2 regions of the Telluria sp. ZB4P37 genome follow, and region 2 is predicted to be linked to the other one. Evidence: riboswitches for the same ligand, from Rfam matches in the RefSeq annotation. Region 2 holds a riboswitch; the other holds the start of a gene.

Region 1 (8,821 bases), on a different contig from region 2:
GAACACATCGGTGAACAGCATCTGCTCGTACTGGCGGTCGACCGGCGGGCGGCCGGTGGCGACCGAGTAATCGATGGCGTTGTCTTCGCAATACATGAAGCAGGCCTTGACTAGTGCCACTTTGACCATGCGGCCGACGCGGCCCTCGTCGATGCCCAGGCGCGTCGCTTCGACCAGGCGGCGGCCCTGCAGCCAGTGCGGCAGCTCGATCGATGCCTCGACGCCCAGCGGACGGTGCAGGTTGCTGCGAATCCGGGTGCTGCCAAGGGGCGAACCGTCGAGCTTCGATTCGGCCAGCAGGACGATGGTGTCGTCGTCGTAGTCGGCCGCTTCCGGCAGGGCCAGCGTGCGCGCGAATTCCGGCACGTGGCGGGCGTAGGCGGCGTGGCGGACCTGCACCGCTTTCAACAGGTCGGCCTCGGTTTCAACCCGGCGAATGGTGAAGGGCAAGCGCTCGGTCGCGCGGCCGGCCGCACGTGCTTCGCGGGCAGCGCGCACGCCGGCGCTGGCTGGGTTGGAGACGACTGGGTCAAACAGCGACATGACGGGGGACTCCTCGGGTTGAAAGAATGAAACAGAACTTATCTGAATCAAATTATCAATCCGATCACTGGCAATCTAATTGCTGAGTAGAAGCACTTTATGCCTTCTATTTATCCTACTCCAGTGAAAGAACTGTCCTACATCAAACCGTGCACGTTAAAAATAGTGTAGAAAAAAATGCAGGCTGGATAAGCAGCACGTCCGGACCGCCGCGCACGGCCTTTAACTGGCTCCAGCATCACATCATGCGCGCGGTGCCCGACACCCGGATCGAACTGCCCGGCTCCGGCCCGATCTCGGCGCTCAAGCGCGAGCGCATGCCCATGTCCTCGCCCTGCACTACCTCGATGCGCCCGCCGTGCGGCCAGCCAAGGTCGCGCAGGTAAGCAGCAAAGGCCGCAGTGCCGGCGCCGGTGGCGGGGTCTTCCAGCACGCCGCCGGAGGCGAAGGGATTGCGGGTATGGAAGAGCTGGGGGGTTTCCGCATACACGAGCACGACCGTCACCAGGCCATGCCCGTTCATCAGGCGCCGTCCGGCGTCGAGCTCATAGGACATGCGCGAAAGTAGAGCGCGGCTCTTCAGCGCCAGCACCAGGTGGTCGGCGCCGCCATGGGCCAGCGCCGGCGGGATGCGCTCATCGAGGTCGGCGCGGGTGTAGCCGAACAGGGTCAGCGCGGCGTCGACCAGCGGCGCCGGGGCCGGCTGGCTGCGGGTAGGCGGCGACTGCAGGCTGGCCGCCACGCCCGCGCCGTCGACCCGGCCCTCGACCGTGATGGCTGCCGAGTTCAGGGCCAGCGAAAAACGGCCGTCGCCGAAACGCCGCGCCAGCGCCGCGCCCAGTGCGATCGTGGCATGGCCGCAGAACGGCACTTCGGACTCGGGAGAAAAATAGCGCACCCGCCAGCCCTCGCCCGCCGGCGCCGCGAAGGCCGTCTCGGAGAAACCGATGGCCTGCGCCAGCTTCGCCATCTCGGCTGCCGGCGGCAAGGCGCCGCCGATCCAGACCCCGGCCGGATTACCGCCTGTGCCGCCGTCGTCAAACGCTGCGATGCGCAGCACCTCGTCCAGATTCGCAATGACTTCCATGGGTAAGTAGTCCCGTCGTTAAGGAATCGTCATCATAGCGCGCCCTCCGCGGCCTTGCCGGCCTTCCCGCCGGCGCCTGCGATTTCACCGGCCGGTTCTACCCCATCCCCTGCTGCATCGCTTGCGCCATTTCCTCGGGCGAGACGTCGCGGATATGGGTGGCGATCGACCAGCGGTGGCCGAATGGATCTTCGACCACACCGTAGCGGTCGCCCCAGAACATGTCGGCCGGCGCCATCCGCGCCTTCGCGCCGGCCTCGACGGCGCGCTCGAACAGCTGGTCGACATCGGGCACGGCCAGGTGGATCGTCACCGGCGAGCCGCCCAGCGTGCTCGGCCCGATGGCGTCCCAGTCGGGAAACTCGTCCATCAGCATCACCATCGAATCGCCGATGCGCACGGCGGCGTGGGCCAGCAGGCCGCCCGGGCCGGGCAGGCGCATGATCTCTTCGGCGCCGAAGGCGCGCTGGTAGAAATCGATGGCCTCGGCCGCGCCGGCGCAGACCAGGTGCGGGGTGACGGTGTGCATGCCGTCTTCGACGGGCTTGACTGCGGATTGGGGGGCGTTCATGGGATCTCCTCGGGTTGGACAAGCTGAATGACCTTAGCCCCGGCTGAAGGTTCATGCAACCTCCCAAAGGCTTGACCCGGGCGCACGCTACGACCAATAGTTAGACATTCATCTAATGAGAAAACGACCCGTGGCCCTGGTCACCGGCGTGCCTCTCGGGACCTTCATCGGCCAGCATGTCGGCTGGCAGGCTAGTTCTCTCGCCGTGTTGCTGCTGGGCGTGGTCGCCATGATCGGCAGCTCGATCCTGGCGCCCTCGAACATCTCCGACAGCAAGCCACCAAGCCTGTTGACCCAGCCCGCCGTGCTGCGCTAACCGCGCCTGCTCCTGGTGTATGCCATCACCACCCCCGGCTACGGGGGCTCCTTCATCGCCTTCACCTACCTGGCGCCGATCCCGCAGGAAGTCTCGGGTTTTGCGGCCTCCAGCGTGGGCCTGGTGATGCTGGTGTATGGCGTCTCTGTCGCGGCCGGGAATATCTGGGGCGGCAAGCTGGCCGACCGCAAGGACCCATTGGCCGCGCCGTCCGGATCTGCGGCGTGAGTCGCATGCGACGAACGCGGCTTATTCGTCCAGCTCCGGATAATGTCGGAAGATCCCGTTCTCGTTGAACGGGACGCGCCGCGCCGAGGCCAGGTAGGCCGCGATATTCGGCCGCGCCGCGACCCGGTCGCGCAGCAGGCCCAGGGCCGGATACTCGCCCTCCAGGCGCTTCATCGCATTCGGGAAGGCATGGCGCAGGCCCTCGACCACCTGGAACAGCGACAGATCGGCATAGGTGGGCTTTTCGCCCACCAGCCAGTGGCGCGGTTCGGGATTGGTGAGGATGCGCGAGAAGTAGCCGAAGAATTTCGGCAGGCGCGTGTCGATGAAGTCGGCGGCGCGGCGCTGGGCTTCCGGCTTCTGGTCTTCGTAGTAGAGCGAGGTGGCGATCGGGTGGTGGGTGTCGTGGATCTCGGCGACCAGGTCGGCGATGGTCAGTTGCAGCTGGTGGGCCCAGAGGCGCCCCGGATCGGTACGCGGCGCCAGGCCATGCTGCTCGCCCAGATAGAGCAGGATATTGGCAACCTGGCCTATCGTCATCTCGCCGACCTTCAGGAAGGGTGGCGCGAACGAAGGATGGGTTTCGGTGTCGAGCGCGGAGAGCAGCAGGTCCATCCCGCCGGGGCGCCGCGCCACGTCGACATATTCCGCAGCGGCCTCTTCGAGCGCCAGCCGGACAAATTCTCCCCGCCCCTGAATGCCCGGCCAGTAAAAAAGTTCGTACACCATCTCGCTCCCCCAAGGTGTTTCGGTTTGGCGCAATTATCGGCGATGAATTGGAAGCGTGTCGCCGCACAAACATGGTAGTCTTGTTTGCCCGTCAGGCGAAAACAAAAAGTCAAACAATAGAGAGAGACCACATGACCGCTTCTTCTGACCCAGGTTTCACCCCCTCATTCCTTTTGCACTATCCGGGCACAAGCTAGCTTTTCGGCAGATAATGCTTTGCGGAATTAACTTTCTGCAAAGTCAGCCCGTCATCCTGTGACGGGCATCGAGTTAAAGACAGGGCGCCCTTGCCGCGCCCGCAACTTTACGCCGAATGGAGCGCCCCGCATGATCTTCGCTCACTTGACAAAGCATTGGCTCGCCCGCCGCGGCCAGTACACGCCCGCTTCCTGGATGCTCAGCATCGCGCGCAGCCTGCGCGTGCTGCGCTACTGGCGCGAGCACCAGGCCCTCTGCCGTCTCGACCTGGTGCGCCGCTTCGTCGCGGCCGCGCCCAACGACGACCTGTTCCACCACCTGAGCCACCGCAGCTACCTGTCCAAAGACCTGAGCGCGCGCCAGCGCGTGCAATGCGTGCTCTCGCATTACCGCTTCGAAGACACGACCTTCGGCAACGCCTATCACCAGCTGGTGTATGGCAGCGGCGGCCTCACCCTGTGGCAGCACCAGGCGCAACTGGAAAGCGGCGAACACAGTTTCCTCTTGCGCCTGGAGATGGCGCCGCGCAGCGATGCCGAGGGCGACCTGACCATCTCGCTGGTTGCCGACGGCAAGTACCTGCACCGCCTGTCGTACACCTGGGTCGATGGCCAGCTGGCCGGCGTCGAGCTGCCCATGGTGCCTTTCGTCACGCGCAACCAGGGCCGCTGGATTGATTCCGGCGCCGCCTTCGACGCCTTCGAAGAAACCTTCCCCAACAATTCGCCGAGCTTCTTCTGCTTCGCCGCCATGCAGGGCGTGGCGCAGGCGGTGGGCATCGACCGCGTGGTGGCCATCAAGTGCACCTCGCACATCGCCTACAACCCGCTCGACATCAAGCATTTCGAGAACGCCTACGACGGCTTCTGGAAGGTGCTGGGCGGGGTCGAGATGCCGGGCCGCAGCTATCTGGTGCCGCTGCCCTTCTACCTCAAGCCGCTGTCCGAGATGCCGTCCAAGCACCGCAAGCGCGCGGCGCAGCGGCGCGAATACTGGCGTGCCATCGGCGACTCCACCCGTTCCACCATGCTGCGCCACATGGTGCCGGCCGCAAGCGCCCAGGCGCGCACGGTGGCGGCGCCTGCCACCGCGGAAGCCTGAGCCTTCGCCAAGCCCCGTCCCCGCATCCGGCGGCCTCGATCGAAGCGCGCCGGAAGCGGTGGCGGACAACGCCCTGCTACGGTTCGCGGCAATGCGGCCGCTACCACCGCTGGTCACATTCGCCACGCCCGCCCGGGACCGTGGTACACTGCCGCCTCGCTAGGGGTCCTGGACGTGCATTGCACGATTCGGGTGAGAGATACCCTTCGTACCTGATCTGGATAATGCCAGCGAAGGAAAGCGCAACGCAGTTCCCCATCTTGTTTGCCCTTCCCCCACGTTGGCTCCGGCTTTTTATATAAGCAGCGCGCCGCATCGTTATCGTGGCGCGCGAAGACGAGCAAACACATGACATTCAACCTGAAGCAATCCGTCCTCGCCTGCGCCGTCCTGCAGGCATTCTCCGCGACCGCGTCGGCGCAGCAAACGCTTGAGGGCGTCGCCTCGGTGGTCGTCAGCGGCAGCCGCTGGGTCGCCAGCGACCGCGCCAGCATCGGCGGCTTTTCAGATGCCCCGCTGCTCGACACCCCGGCGGCGATCAGCGCCCTGACCCGCACCCAGATGCAAGACCTGTCGATCCGCAACGTCACCGATGCGGCCCGCTTCGATGCCTCGGTGGGAGACGCCTATAACGCGGTTGGCTATGCCGAGCAGTTCTCGATCCGCGGCTTCGCGCTCGACAACGCGACCAGCTACCGCAAGGACGGCATCGCAATTCCCGCCGATACCCAGATCCCGCTCGAGAACAAGGAGCGCATCGAGACCCTGCGCGGCCTGGCCGGCCTGCAGGCGGGCGTCGCCGCGCCCGGCGGCATGGTTAATTTCGTGACCAAGCGCCCGACCAATACGCCGCTGCGCTCGGCGCTGGTGGAAGTGAGCGAACGCGGCACCCTGCACGGCTCGGTCGACCTGAGCGGCCGCTCCGAGGACCGCCGCTTCGGCTATCGGCTCAACGCCGCGCTTGAGAACCTCAAATCCTATGTGCGCGGCGCCGACGGCGAGCGCCAGTTCGTCTCTGGCGCCTTCGACTGGCAGATCACGCCCGACGCCTTGCTCCAGCTCGACCTCGACCGCCAGCACCGCTCGCAAGTCACCGCGCCGGGCTACCAGTTGATTCGCAACGCAAGCCTGCCGACCGGCGTATCGCCGAAGACGCTGCTGAACGCCCAGGCCTGGACCAGGCCAGTAGACACCACCAGCAGCAATCTCGGCCTGCGCTTCGAATACCGGCTCAATGCCGACTGGACGGCGACCGTCAACGCGAACAAGCACTGGTTCGAGCGCGACGACTACACCGCCTTCCCTTATGGCTGCAGCAACGAAGGCGACGGCTACTACCCGGGCTACTGCTCCAACGGCGACTACGACGTCTACGACTACCAGAGCGTGGGCGAGCGCAAGACCCCTTGGGGCGCGCAAGCGCTGCTGCAGGGCCGCTTTGCTACTGGCGCGGTGCGCCACGCATTGACCGTGGGCGCGGCCATGTCGGAACGCCACGACAGCTTCGGCGAATACGTCTACGACTACGCCGGCTACAGCAATATCTACGACAACCTGCAGGTCGATCAGGCACCGGGCAATCCCGCGACCGGCCCGGTGACGGCCCGCCGCAATGACCTTGAGCGCTCGCTGTTCGTGCAGGACGTCGCCACGCTGTCCCAAACAATGACGCTGCACACCGGCCTGCGCTACGTGAAGCTCAAGCGCGACGAACTGGCCGAGATCGGTCAAGCGCGCGTGCATGCCATTGACTCCTTCGTGCTGCCGAGCGTGGCGCTGGTGTACAAGCCGGCGCGCGACTGGAGCGTCTACGGCTCGCTGAGCCACGGCCTGCAGCATGGCGGCATCGCCGAGATGGGCACCACCAACGAGAACACCGCCCTGCCGCCGAGCCGCTCGAAGCAGCTTGAACTCGGCGTGAAAGGCATGGTCAATAACGCGGCCATGGTCTCGGCCGCGCTGTTCGACATCACGCAGGGCCTGGAATACGTGAACGCCGCCGGCACCTTTATCCGCGGCGGCGAGCAACGGCACCGCGGGCTGGAACTGGCGGCCCAGGGCAAGCTGGGTACGGACCTGAACTACAGCCTGTCGATGATGTCGCTGGACGCGAAACAGACCGGCACCGGCGACGCCGATGTCGAAGGCAAGCGCGTCACCAACGTGCCGGAGTTCCGTTCGACTGCGTGGATGGAATATGCGGTGCCGGCGGTGCCCGGCCTGAAACTGTACGCGCTGTGGCAGTATTCAGGCAGCAAGGCCTTCGATCCGGCCAACCGGGCGGTGGTGCCGGGCTACCACGTGGCGGGCCTGGGCGGCTCGTACGCGTTGAAGTTCGGCGCGATGCATACGATCCTGCGCGCCCGCGTGGACAATGTGTTCGACAAGTTTTACTGGCGCGACGTGACGCAGTCGCTGGGCGGCTACCTGCTGCCGGGCGCGCCGCGCACCTTCCGCCTGTCGGCCCAGTTCGACTTCTAGAAGCGTCCCTGCCTGCCACCTTCGCCGTGGCAGGCAGCGCTCAATCGCTGAAGTCGGCCAGCTTGCCCAGGCAGCGGCGCTGGAAGCCGTTCAAGCCTGTGGCCACAAAAGCGCTTTCCGGCTCGATCACCCCGGCGTCGAGCAGCAGGCGCAGCTTGGCGATGCGGTCGCCCTGGGCCAGGGCCTGGGCCAGGTGCGGCGCCGCCGCTGCATCCGGCTCCCCTGAGCGGGCGATCGCCTCGACCACGTCGGCCGGGAAATCCCAGTGCCGGGCAATCACCGAGGACAGCTGGCGGCTGGCCTCGAACAGTGCGATCCCGAAGCTGCCCGCGCCCGGAACCTTGCCCTCGCAATGGCGGTCCGCCACCTGGAAGGCTACCTGCAGGCCCACGTTCTGCATCAGGCCGGCCAGGTAGGCTTCGAACACGCTGGCCGACAAGCCGGGCGCCATCACGCTGGCGGCAAAGGCGCAGCGTTCGGAGTGGCGCCAGACGTTGGGCGCCACGGCGCGCGCGACACCCTGGACCTTGACCCGCACCAGCGGCCGGAAGGCGACCCGCGCCAGCAGCATGCGCAGGCCGTTCAGGCCCAGCATCGCGACTGCGCCGTCGAGGGTCTCGATCGGCTTGACCGGCCGGTAATATGCGCTGTTGGCTTCGCGGATCACTTCGGCGACCAGCACCAGGTCGCGCCCGACTTCGGCCGCTACCGCGGCGCTCGAGATATTCTCGTTCGACAGCGCGTTGAGCAGTTGCGTGATCAAATCCGGGATGCGCGGCACCAGGCCGGACGCATTTTCGGGATCGTCCGCCAGGGCGTGCACTTCCGCCAGGATCGCCGCTTCCGCCTCAATGGTGGAGTTGCCGCGGCTCGATGCAGTCAGCCAGCGGTAGAAGACGGTGTCGATATCGAGCACCGCGTCCTCGCTGTCCACGGCTGCCGCCGGGCCGGGGCCGGCGGGCGTATCGGTCTCCTTGCTGGTGCCGCCTAACAAGCGGTCTATCCATTTTTTCACGGTACACCGCCATCGGTAGAAGAAAAAATTATTCTAATACCATACAGCAACAAATCCTAGCACTAAGAAGCGTTTCCTTGAGCTGCGGCGTTGCCTTGCCCCCCCAGCAATGCTTCTACCTGCTGCAGCCGGTGGCCCAGTTCGCCCTCCAGCAGCACGTAGGGGATGCCGCGCGACGCCAGGGTCTGCACCAGCATCCGGTGCACGTTCTGGCGCACTTCCTCCGATTCGCGCTGCAGGCCGTCCGGCTCCCAGGGACCGTCGGGCGCCGTCACCAGGGTCCAGGCATAGTCGTGGCGGCTGTCCAGGCGGGCCAGCTGCGGATCCACCCTGCCCCAGTACTGGCGGCTGTACAGCGCCGTCATCAAGGGCGTGGTATCGCAGAACAGGTAGCGCGTGGCGCGGCCAGCCAGCGCATCCTCGCGCGCGCGCTGGGCGCAGGCGATCGGGTACTGGTCGCTCTCGAAGGGCACGCGGGCGTGGGTGTCGACGAACTCGCGCAGGTATTCGGGCACCCACAGGGTTCGATAGCGCGCGGCCAGCGCCTCGGCC
Region 2 (8,821 bases):
CGCCGCCTGGGGGCGAAGGTGATCGTGGTGACCACCTTCGGCCGCAGCGGCTACCTGCGGCGCGCGCTCGAGGCTGGCGTGCGCGGCTACCTGCTCAAGGATGCGCCGGTCGATGCATTGGCCGCGGCGATCCGCGCGGTGCACGAAGGCGGGCGGGCGATCGCGCCCGAGCTGGCGCTGGAAAGCTGGAGCGGCGGGGGCGACCCGCTCACCGAGCGCGAACGCCAAGTGCTGCGCCTGGCCGGGGAAGGGCGCAGCAGCTCCGATATCGCGCGCCATGTGCATTTGTCCGAAGGGACCGTACGCAACTACCTGTCCGAGGCGATCAGCAAGCTCGGTGCGGCCAACCGGGTGGACGCCTACCGGATGGCACGCGACGCCGGCTGGCTGTAGGCATCAAGCGCGGGCGCCTTGTCTTTCTGCTTGGGCGTGTACACCAGCGGATGGGCGTGCGGATCAGGCTTGGTAGAGCATCGGCTCGCGCCGGCTCGGGCGAGCGTCGCGGGCGCGCAGGCGGCCGGCGCTTGGGCCCTGGAGTATCGGGTAGACCAGCGCCAGGCCGGTGACCAGCGTGAAGCTGAGCAGCAGGCCGCCCATCCACAGCACATTCGGGTCGTTGCCGAACCAGAGCGTGGCGACGCCGGCCAAGAAAGGCGCGCCCAGTACCATCACGCACAGGCGGCGCAGCGGGGGCGAGCGCTTGATCCGGTGTGCCGAGAAGGTGATGAAGAAGAAGGCGGAGGCCGCCAGCATCAGCATCAACGCCATGGCCAGCGCCCCGGCCAGGCGGGGCGTCACGGCGCCATTCGGGAACAGCACGGCCGGCGGCGCGACCAGAACTGCTATGCCGGCCACCAGGCAGGCAAGGCGCAGGAAGATCATCGGCCGCCTCCGGGAAGCAGCTTGGTTGGACGGTATTCATTGTTTCCTCGTGTCGGTTTGCTTGTTGCGGAAACTCAGCAATAACGAGAAGTTATCGGAAAAACTATTTTCGTGGCGCGCGACTGGGCGCGGCAGAAGTGGGGCGGGGCGGGACGGGCGGCGGCATGCGACGCCGCCCGGAGTCGTTCAACTGCTGCTTACTGCTCGCGGACCCAGGTCTGCGAACGGCCGAACATCGGCGCGCCGATGTAGCCGCGCACTTCCAGCTTGCTGCCGTTGTCCTTCAGCTGCGCCTTGCTCTTGTAGGTCTTGCCCTTGGCCGGATCCATGATCTCGCCGCCGGTGTACTCGTTGCCGTCTTTCTTCAGGCCAGACAGGATGGTCATGCCGATCAGCGGCTGGTCCTTGCGCGCGCCATCGCAGGCGGTGCATTTCGGGTTCTGGTCCTGGTCCGCAGGGCGGAACAGCTTCTCGATCTTGCCGGTCAGGACGCCGCCCTCCTCGGTGATCCGCACCAGCGACTTCGGCTTGCCGGTTTCGTCGTCGATCGTTTTCCACGTGCCCGCCGGCGAGGCGTTTTGCGCCATTGCAGGCATGGCGAACATCATGGCAATCAGGCTTGCCCCAATCAGTTGTCGCATTGTCAGTCTCCATTGTTGTTGTCAGGCGGGGTCAGTGTAGCAAACTGTGTTGACGCCGGGGTGATCTGGAACCTGAAGAACCATTCCAATCACCGTGGCCGCCCGCCCTATGAAAACAAAAAAACGCGGCCACCAGGGCCGCGTTCTCAGGAAGCGCAACAGCTTACGCCGCCAGCTTGCCCAACTGCTCCCGCATCTTGTCCAGCGTCGCCGAGAAGTTCGCCACGCGTTCCTTCTCCTGCGCCACCACCGCGGCCGGGGCGCGGGCGACGAAGCTTTCGCTCGAGAGCTTGGCCGTCGCCTTGGTGATCTCGCCTTCGATGCGCGCGATCTCCTTCGACAGGCGCTCGCGTTCGGCGGCGACGTCGATCTCGACCTTCAGCATCAGCTTGGTGGTGCCGACGACCGACACCGCGGCCGGCGATTCCGGCAGGGCGTCGACGATTTGCACTTCGGCCAGCTTGCACAGCGACTGGACATAGGGCGCGAAGCTCGCCAGGGCTGCCCGTTCGGCACCGGCTCCCGGCTCGACGATCAGCGGCACGCGTACCGAGGGCGAGAGCTTCATCTCGCCGCGCAGGTTGCGGGTGGCATTGGTGAGGTCCTTGAGCTGGGCCATCCAGCCTTCGGCCGCTTCGCTGATCAGGGATTCGTCGGCGATCGGGTAGGGCTGCATCATGATGCTGTCGCCCGTTTTCCCGGCCAGCGGCGCGATCGCCTGCCACAGCGCTTCGGTCACGAACGGGATGATCGGATGCGCCAGGCGAAGGATCACTTCGAGTACGCGCAGCAGGGTGTGGCGGGTGGCGCGCTGCTGCGCTTCGGTGCCTTGCTGGACCGAGACCTTGGCCACTTCCAGGTACCAGTCGCAGTACTCGTCCCAGACGAACTTGTAGATGGTGCTGGCGATGTTGTCGAAGCGGTAGTCGGCGAAGCCCTTGGCCACGTCGAGCTCGGCGCGGTTCATCAGCGAGATGATCCAGCGGTCGGCCTGAGACAGGTCTTCCGGGTTCGGCTGGCCGCAGTCCTTGCCTTCGGTATTCATCATCACGAAGCGCGTCGCATTCCACATCTTGTTGCAGAAGTTGCGGTAGCCTTCGCAGCGGCCGAGGTCGAAGTTGATGTTGCGGCCCAGCGAAGCGTAGCTGGCCATCGTGAAGCGCACGGCGTCGGTGCCGAAGGCCGGGATCCCGTTCGGGAATTCCTTGCGGGTGGCCTTGGCGATTTTCTCCGAAGCCCGCGGGTCCATCAGGCCGGTGGTGCGCTTGGCGACCAACTCTTCGATGCCGATGCCGTCGATCAGGTCGATCGGGTCGAGCGTATTGCCCTTCGATTTCGACATCTTCTGGCCCTGCGAGTCGCGCACCAGGCCGTGCACGTACACGGTCTCGAACGGTACCTTGCCGGTGAAGTGGGTCGTCATCATCACCATGCGGGCAACCCAGAAGAAGATGATGTCGAAGCCCGTCACCAGCACGGACGAAGGCAGGAACATCGACATGTCCTTCGTCTGCTCGGGCCAGCCCATGGTCGAGAAGGGGACCAGGGCCGACGAGAACCAGGTATCCAGGACGTCGTCGTCGCGGCGCAGCGGGCCGTTGACGCCGGCGGCTTTGGCCTTGGCTTGCGCTTCTTCTTCGGTGCGCGCGACCACGATCTGGCCGTCTTCCGCGTACCAGGCCGGGATGCGGTGGCCCCACCACAGCTGGCGCGAGATGCACCAGTCCTGGATGTTGCCCAGCCACTGGTTGTAGGTGGTGGTCCAGTTCTCGGGCACGAACTTGATCTCGCCGCTGGCGACTTTTTCCATTGCCACTTCGGTGATCGACTTGCCCGGATTGAAAGTGCCTTCCGGCGCCGGCTTGCTCATGGCGACGAACCACTGGTCGGTCAGCATCGGCTCGATGACGACGCCGGTGCGGTCGCCGCGCGGCACCATCAGCTTGTGCGGCTTGACCTGCTCCAGCAGGCCTTGCGCCTCCAGGTCGGAGACGATCTGCTTGCGCGCGGCGAAGCGGTCCATGCCCTGGTACTGGGCCGGGGCGTTCTCGTTGATCTTGGCGTCGAGCGTCATGATCGTGATCGGCGCGAGGTTGGCGCGCTGGCCGACCGCGTAGTCGTTGAAATCGTGGGCCGGCGTGATCTTCACGCAGCCGGTGCCGAATTCCTTGTCGACATAGCTGTCGGCGATCACCGGGATCTGGCGGCCGGTCAGTGGCAGGGTAAGCATCTTGCCGTGCAAGTGGGTATAGCGCTCGTCGGTCGGATCGACCGCCACGGCGACGTCGCCCAGCATGGTTTCAGGACGCGTGGTGGCCACCGTCAGGTGGCCGGAGCCGTCGGCAAGCGGGTACTGGATGTACCACATCGAGCCGTCCTCTTCCTGCGAATCGACTTCCAGGTCCGACACCGCGGTGCCCAGCACCGGGTCCCAGTTGACCAGGCGCTTGCCGCGGTAGATCAGGCCCTGCTCGTACAGGCGCACGAAGACTTCCGAGACGACCTTCGAACGGGTTTCGTCCATCGTGAAGTATTCGCGCTGCCAGTCGGGCGAGGTGCCCATGCGGCGCATCTGGCCGGTGATGGTATTGCCCGACTTTTCCTTCCACTCCCAGACCTTCTCGACGAAGGCGTCGCGGCCCAGGTCGTGGCGCGAGATCTTCTGCGCGTCGAGCTGGCGCTCGACCACGATCTGGGTGGCGATGCCGGCGTGGTCGGTGCCCGGGATCCAGGCGGTGTTATGGCCGCGCATGCGGTAGTAGCGGGTCAGGCCGTCCATGACAGTCTGGTTGAAGGCGTGGCCCATGTGCAGCGTGCCGGTCACGTTTGGCGGCGGCAGCTGGATGCTGAACGACGGCTTGCCGTCCTCCATGGTGGCGGTGAAGTAACCGCGCTTTTCCCACTCGGCGCGCCAATGTTGTTCAATGTCGGCGGGCTCGAAAGACTTGGCTAATTCCATAATGTGCGGGCGATTGAATTTGAGAAAAAAACCATTATAGGTCACCTTCCAGCGCCCGCCTATTCCCGGCAGCGGCGCAGCCCGGGAGCCTGCCGCGCCGGCCAGTCCGCCTTCCGACGGCATGTCATTTTGTAACCAGTAAGTCTTTGATCCAGCTCACATGGGCTGTCAAATCGTCTCCGATCAATACGGACTCGACAAATCGCTTTCCCCCGACCCCGGTCAAAAAGGGATATTCATACTAAAAGGGAAGGGGAAGCCTGTAGTCGCATAAGCTTCCGGCCGGATACCGGGCCTCGCAGCCCATTGTCGCGCCGGACACGAATGGTCGTGATGGAGACGAATATGTCGCAACCTGATCCAACCGGCGTGGAGTCCGTCGCCGCCGAGCGGCAGACGGAGAATGCCGTCAGCCAGCTCACCTACGAAGAAATATCCGGCCCCGGTAATGGCGAGCTGGGCCTGGCCGCCAATCCAGTCATTTCCGCACGGTGCGGATCGAGACCGACAGCGTGTCCGACGTCGTGCCGCCCCTGTTCACCAGTTATCACACCGGCACCCTGCCGTCCGGCGGCAGTGGATGGGTCACAGGTGCTGTCGAAGATCCTGACCGTGCGCGTGCGTTATCCGGTGAGCGAAGACGACGACAACCTGGCGGAACTGTTCATGGGCGACGGCCAGGGGGCGCTGCTGGGCCGAGCGCGGCGAGGGAAATCGCGCCATCCGAGACGCCGTTCGTCGACGCCAGCCTGGTCGAGGGCAGGCTCGAGTTGCAGGCGCTGCCCGGGGAGACGCCGATGCTGTAGAACCCGGCCCATCCCGGGCCGGGGGGTGTGGCTTGTAAGTACAAGTTTGCCTGGGCTATAATCCGCCCGTTGCCGAAACGGCAGCACACGCTAGGGGTCCTGCGCATGCATATTGCTGCATGCGCGGGTGAGAAATACCCTCCGAACCTGATCTGGATAATGCCAGCGAAGGGAAGCAGTCGGCCAGGCGGCCGCGCGCATGCGCACAGGCGTCGCCACACCCGATGAATCCTTTGCTGGCTCCTCGCAAAGGAGCCACATGAATGCACCACTCGACGCCGCACTGAAGGCATCGCTTCCCACCCCCCATTCTTTCGATGCCGCGACCGCCACGGTCGACCGCGCGGCCATCGCGCCCTTCCCGAACTCGCGCAAGGTCTATATCGAAGGCGGCCGGCCCGACATCCGGGTGCCGATGCGCGAGATCGCGCAATCGCCCACACCTGGCAGCCTCGGCGGCGAGCCGAACCCGCCGCTGTTCGTCTACGACACCTCCGGTCCCTACACCGATCCGGCCGCCGGCATCGACCTGCGCTGCGGCCTGAAGTCGCCGCGCCTGCCGTGGATCCGCGAACGCGCCGACACCGAGGAACTGGCGGGGCCGAGCTCCGCCTACGGCCAGGCGCGGCTGCGCGACCCGGCCCTGGCTGCGCTGCGTTTTAACCTGCAGCGCAAGCCGCGCCGCGCACTGCCGGGCCGCAACGTCACGCAAATGCACTACGCGCGGCAGGGCATCATCACGCCCGAAATGGAATTCGTGGCGCTGCGCGAGAACCTGCGGCGCCGCGAATACCTGGCTTCCCTGGTGGAGTCGGGCCCGATGGGCGCGCGCACGGCCAGCCTGCTGGGGCGCCAGCATCCGGGCCAGTCCTTCGGCGCCAGCATCCCGCCGGAGATCACGCCGGAATTCGTGCGCAGCGAACTGGCGCGCGGCCGCGCCATCATCCCGGCCAACATCAACCATCCGGAGGTCGAGCCGATGATCATCGGCCGCAACTTCCTGGTGAAGATCAACGCCAACATCGGCAACTCGGCCATCACGTCTTCGATCGGCGAAGAAGTCGAGAAGATGACCTGGGCCATCCGCTGGGGCGCCGACAACGTGATGGACCTCTCGACCGGCAAGCATATCCACGAGACGCGCGAATGGATCATCCGGAATTCCCCGGTGCCGATCGGGACGGTGCCGCTCTACCAGGCGCTGGAAAAGGTGAACGGCAAGGCCGAAGACCTCACCTGGGAGATCTACCGCGACACCCTTATCGAACAGGCGGAGCAGGGCGTCGACTATTTCACCATCCACGCCGGCGTGCGCCTGGCCTATGTGCCGATGACGGCAAACCGCCTGACCGGCATCGTTTCGCGCGGCGGCTCGATCATGGCCAAGTGGTGCCTGGCCCACCACCGCGAATCCTTCCTCTACACGCATTTCGAGGACATCTGCCAGATCATGAAGGCTTATGACGTGTCGTTCAGCCTGGGCGACGGCCTGCGTCCGGGTTCGATCTTCGATGCGAACGACGAGGCCCAGCTGGCCGAACTGAAAACGCTCGGCGAACTGACGCAGATCGCTTGGCGCCACGACGTGCAGACCATGATCGAAGGCCCGGGCCACGTGCCGCTGCACCTGATCAAGGAGAACATGGACCTGCAACTCGAGCAGTGCAGCGAGGCGCCGTTCTACACGCTCGGACCGCTCACCACCGACATCGCCCCCGGCTACGACCACATCACCTCGGGCATCGGCGCGGCCACCATCGGCTGGTACGGCACCGCCATGCTGTGCTACGTCACGCCCAAGGAGCATCTCGGCCTGCCCGACAAGGCCGACGTCAAGGAGGGCATCATCACCTACAAGATCGCGGCCCACGCCGCCGACCTGGCCAAGGGCCATCCGGGCGCGCAGATGCGCGACAACGCGCTGTCGAAAGCACGCTTCGAATTCCGCTGGGACGACCAGTTCAACCTGGGTCTCGACCCCGACAAGGCGCGCGCCTTCCATGACGAGACCCTGCCCAAGGAGTCGAGCAAGGTTGCCCATTTCTGCTCGATGTGCGGGCCGCATTTCTGCTCGATGAAGATCACCCAGGAAGTGCGCGCCAACGCGGCGCCCAATGGCGTTGGCGAGCAGGCCGCGCTGGCGCAAGGGTTGCAGGAAAAGGCGATCGAATTCGTGAAGGGCGGCGCTCGTCTGTACCGGGAGGCGGGATGACACGGATCGAATTGAACGGCGCACCTTTCCATGTGCCGGCGGGGCAGTCGCTGCAGGAGCTGGCCGGCGAACTTGGGCTGGCGGGGCAGGCGGTGGCGGTGGCGGTCAACCGCGAAGTGGTGCCGCGCGAAGCGTGGGCGGAACGGCGCTTGCGGGCCAGCGACAAAGTAGACATTGTGCGCGCCATCGGCGGCGGTTGATCAACGGGTTTCGCAGGGTGGGCTGGAGGACCCGCCACCCTGCAAGAAAGGACAACAATGAACGAAGATTTCCTCACCATCGCCGGCCGCCAATTCTCTTCACGCCTGCTGGTCGGCAGCGGCAAATACCGCGACCTGGCCCAGACCCGCGAAGCCACGCTGGCAGCGGGCGCCGAGATCGTCACGGTGGCCATCCGCCGCGTGAACATCGGTCAGGACCGCAAGGCTCCGAACCTGCTCGACGTCCTGCCACTTGGCGAATTCACCATCCTGCCCAACACCGCCGGCTGCTACACCGCGAAAGACGCCGTCTACACACTGCAGATGGCGCGTGAGCTGCTGGGCGGGCGCAAACTGGTCAAGCTCGAAGTGCTGGGCGACCCGGCTACCTTGTTCCCGCACATGCCGGAAACCTTGAAAGCCGCCGAAACGCTGGTGCGCGACGGCTTCGACGTGATGGTCTATTGCAGCGACGATCCGGTGCAGGCCCGCATCCTGCAGGAGATCGGCTGCGTCGCGGTGATGCCGCTGGCCTCGCTGATCGGTTCGGGCATGGGCATCCTGAACCCGTGGAACCTGGGGCTGATCGTCGAGCAGGCCACGGTGCCGGTGCTGGTCGATGCCGGCGTCGGCACCGCCTCGGATGCGGCCATCGCGATGGAACTGGGCTGCGACGGCGTGTTGATGAACAGCGCGATCGCCGCTGCGCGCGACCCGGTGCGGATGGCGCGCGCGATGCGCCATGCCGTGATCGCCGGCCGCGAAGCGCACCTGGCAGGGCGCATGCCGAAGCGCTTTGCCGCGGCGCCATCCTCCCCGGTCGAAGGGTTGGTCGCCTGATGGTGCCCACCGTGCTGGTGTTCGCCGGGCTCGATCCCGGCGGCGGGGCCGGGCTGGCGGCGGACATCGCCGCCATCGGCGCGCTCGGGGCCCATGCGCTGCCGGTAGCGACGGCCCTCACGGTGCAGGACAACAACCGCGTACACGAGGTGCAGCCGGTCGATACAGGCTTCATGCTGCGCCAGGCCGATGCGCTGATCGACACCTGCAGCATCGACGCGGTGAAGATCGGCATCCCGGGCAGCCGCGAGAACGCCGCAGCGATCGCCACGCTGCTGCAC

What was found. Region 2 has a riboswitch for thiamine pyrophosphate ahead of thiC (phosphomethylpyrimidine synthase ThiC). Riboswitches for the same ligand answer to the same signal wherever they lie in the genome.
Region 1: linked by a shared signal. The riboswitch ahead of AC56K1_RS01060 (TonB-dependent siderophore receptor) and the one ahead of thiC (phosphomethylpyrimidine synthase ThiC) in region 2 are both predicted to bind thiamine pyrophosphate.

What each region holds. Positions count from the first base shown of each region.
Region 1 is NZ_JCASID010000001.1:206,749-215,569, reverse strand. Features, by position in the region: gene AC56K1_RS01090 (N-acyl amino acid synthase FeeM domain-containing protein) at 1-543, opposite strand, end outside; gene AC56K1_RS01085 (PhzF family phenazine biosynthesis protein) at 782-1,630, opposite strand; gene AC56K1_RS01080 (VOC family protein) at 1,728-2,201, opposite strand; partial or broken gene AC56K1_RS01075 (MFS transporter) at 2,332-2,724, shown strand; gene AC56K1_RS01070 (glutathione S-transferase) at 2,767-3,474, opposite strand; gene AC56K1_RS01065 (DUF535 family protein) at 3,802-4,773, shown strand; TPP riboswitch at 4,925-5,029, shown strand; gene AC56K1_RS01060 (TonB-dependent siderophore receptor) at 5,122-7,254, shown strand; gene AC56K1_RS01055 (HDOD domain-containing protein) at 7,295-8,269, opposite strand; gene AC56K1_RS01050 (AAA family ATPase) at 8,332-8,821, opposite strand, start outside.
Region 2 is NZ_JCASID010000005.1:268,527-277,347, reverse strand. Features, by position in the region: gene AC56K1_RS11905 (response regulator transcription factor) at 1-393, shown strand, start outside; gene AC56K1_RS11900 (hypothetical protein) at 457-882, opposite strand; gene AC56K1_RS11895 (DUF2147 domain-containing protein) at 1,080-1,523, opposite strand; gene AC56K1_RS11890 (valine--tRNA ligase) at 1,687-4,482, opposite strand; TPP riboswitch at 5,371-5,479, shown strand; gene thiC (phosphomethylpyrimidine synthase ThiC) at 5,548-7,500, shown strand; gene thiS (sulfur carrier protein ThiS) at 7,497-7,700, shown strand; gene AC56K1_RS11875 (thiazole synthase) at 7,758-8,540, shown strand; gene AC56K1_RS11870 (hydroxymethylpyrimidine/phosphomethylpyrimidine kinase) at 8,540-8,821, shown strand, end outside.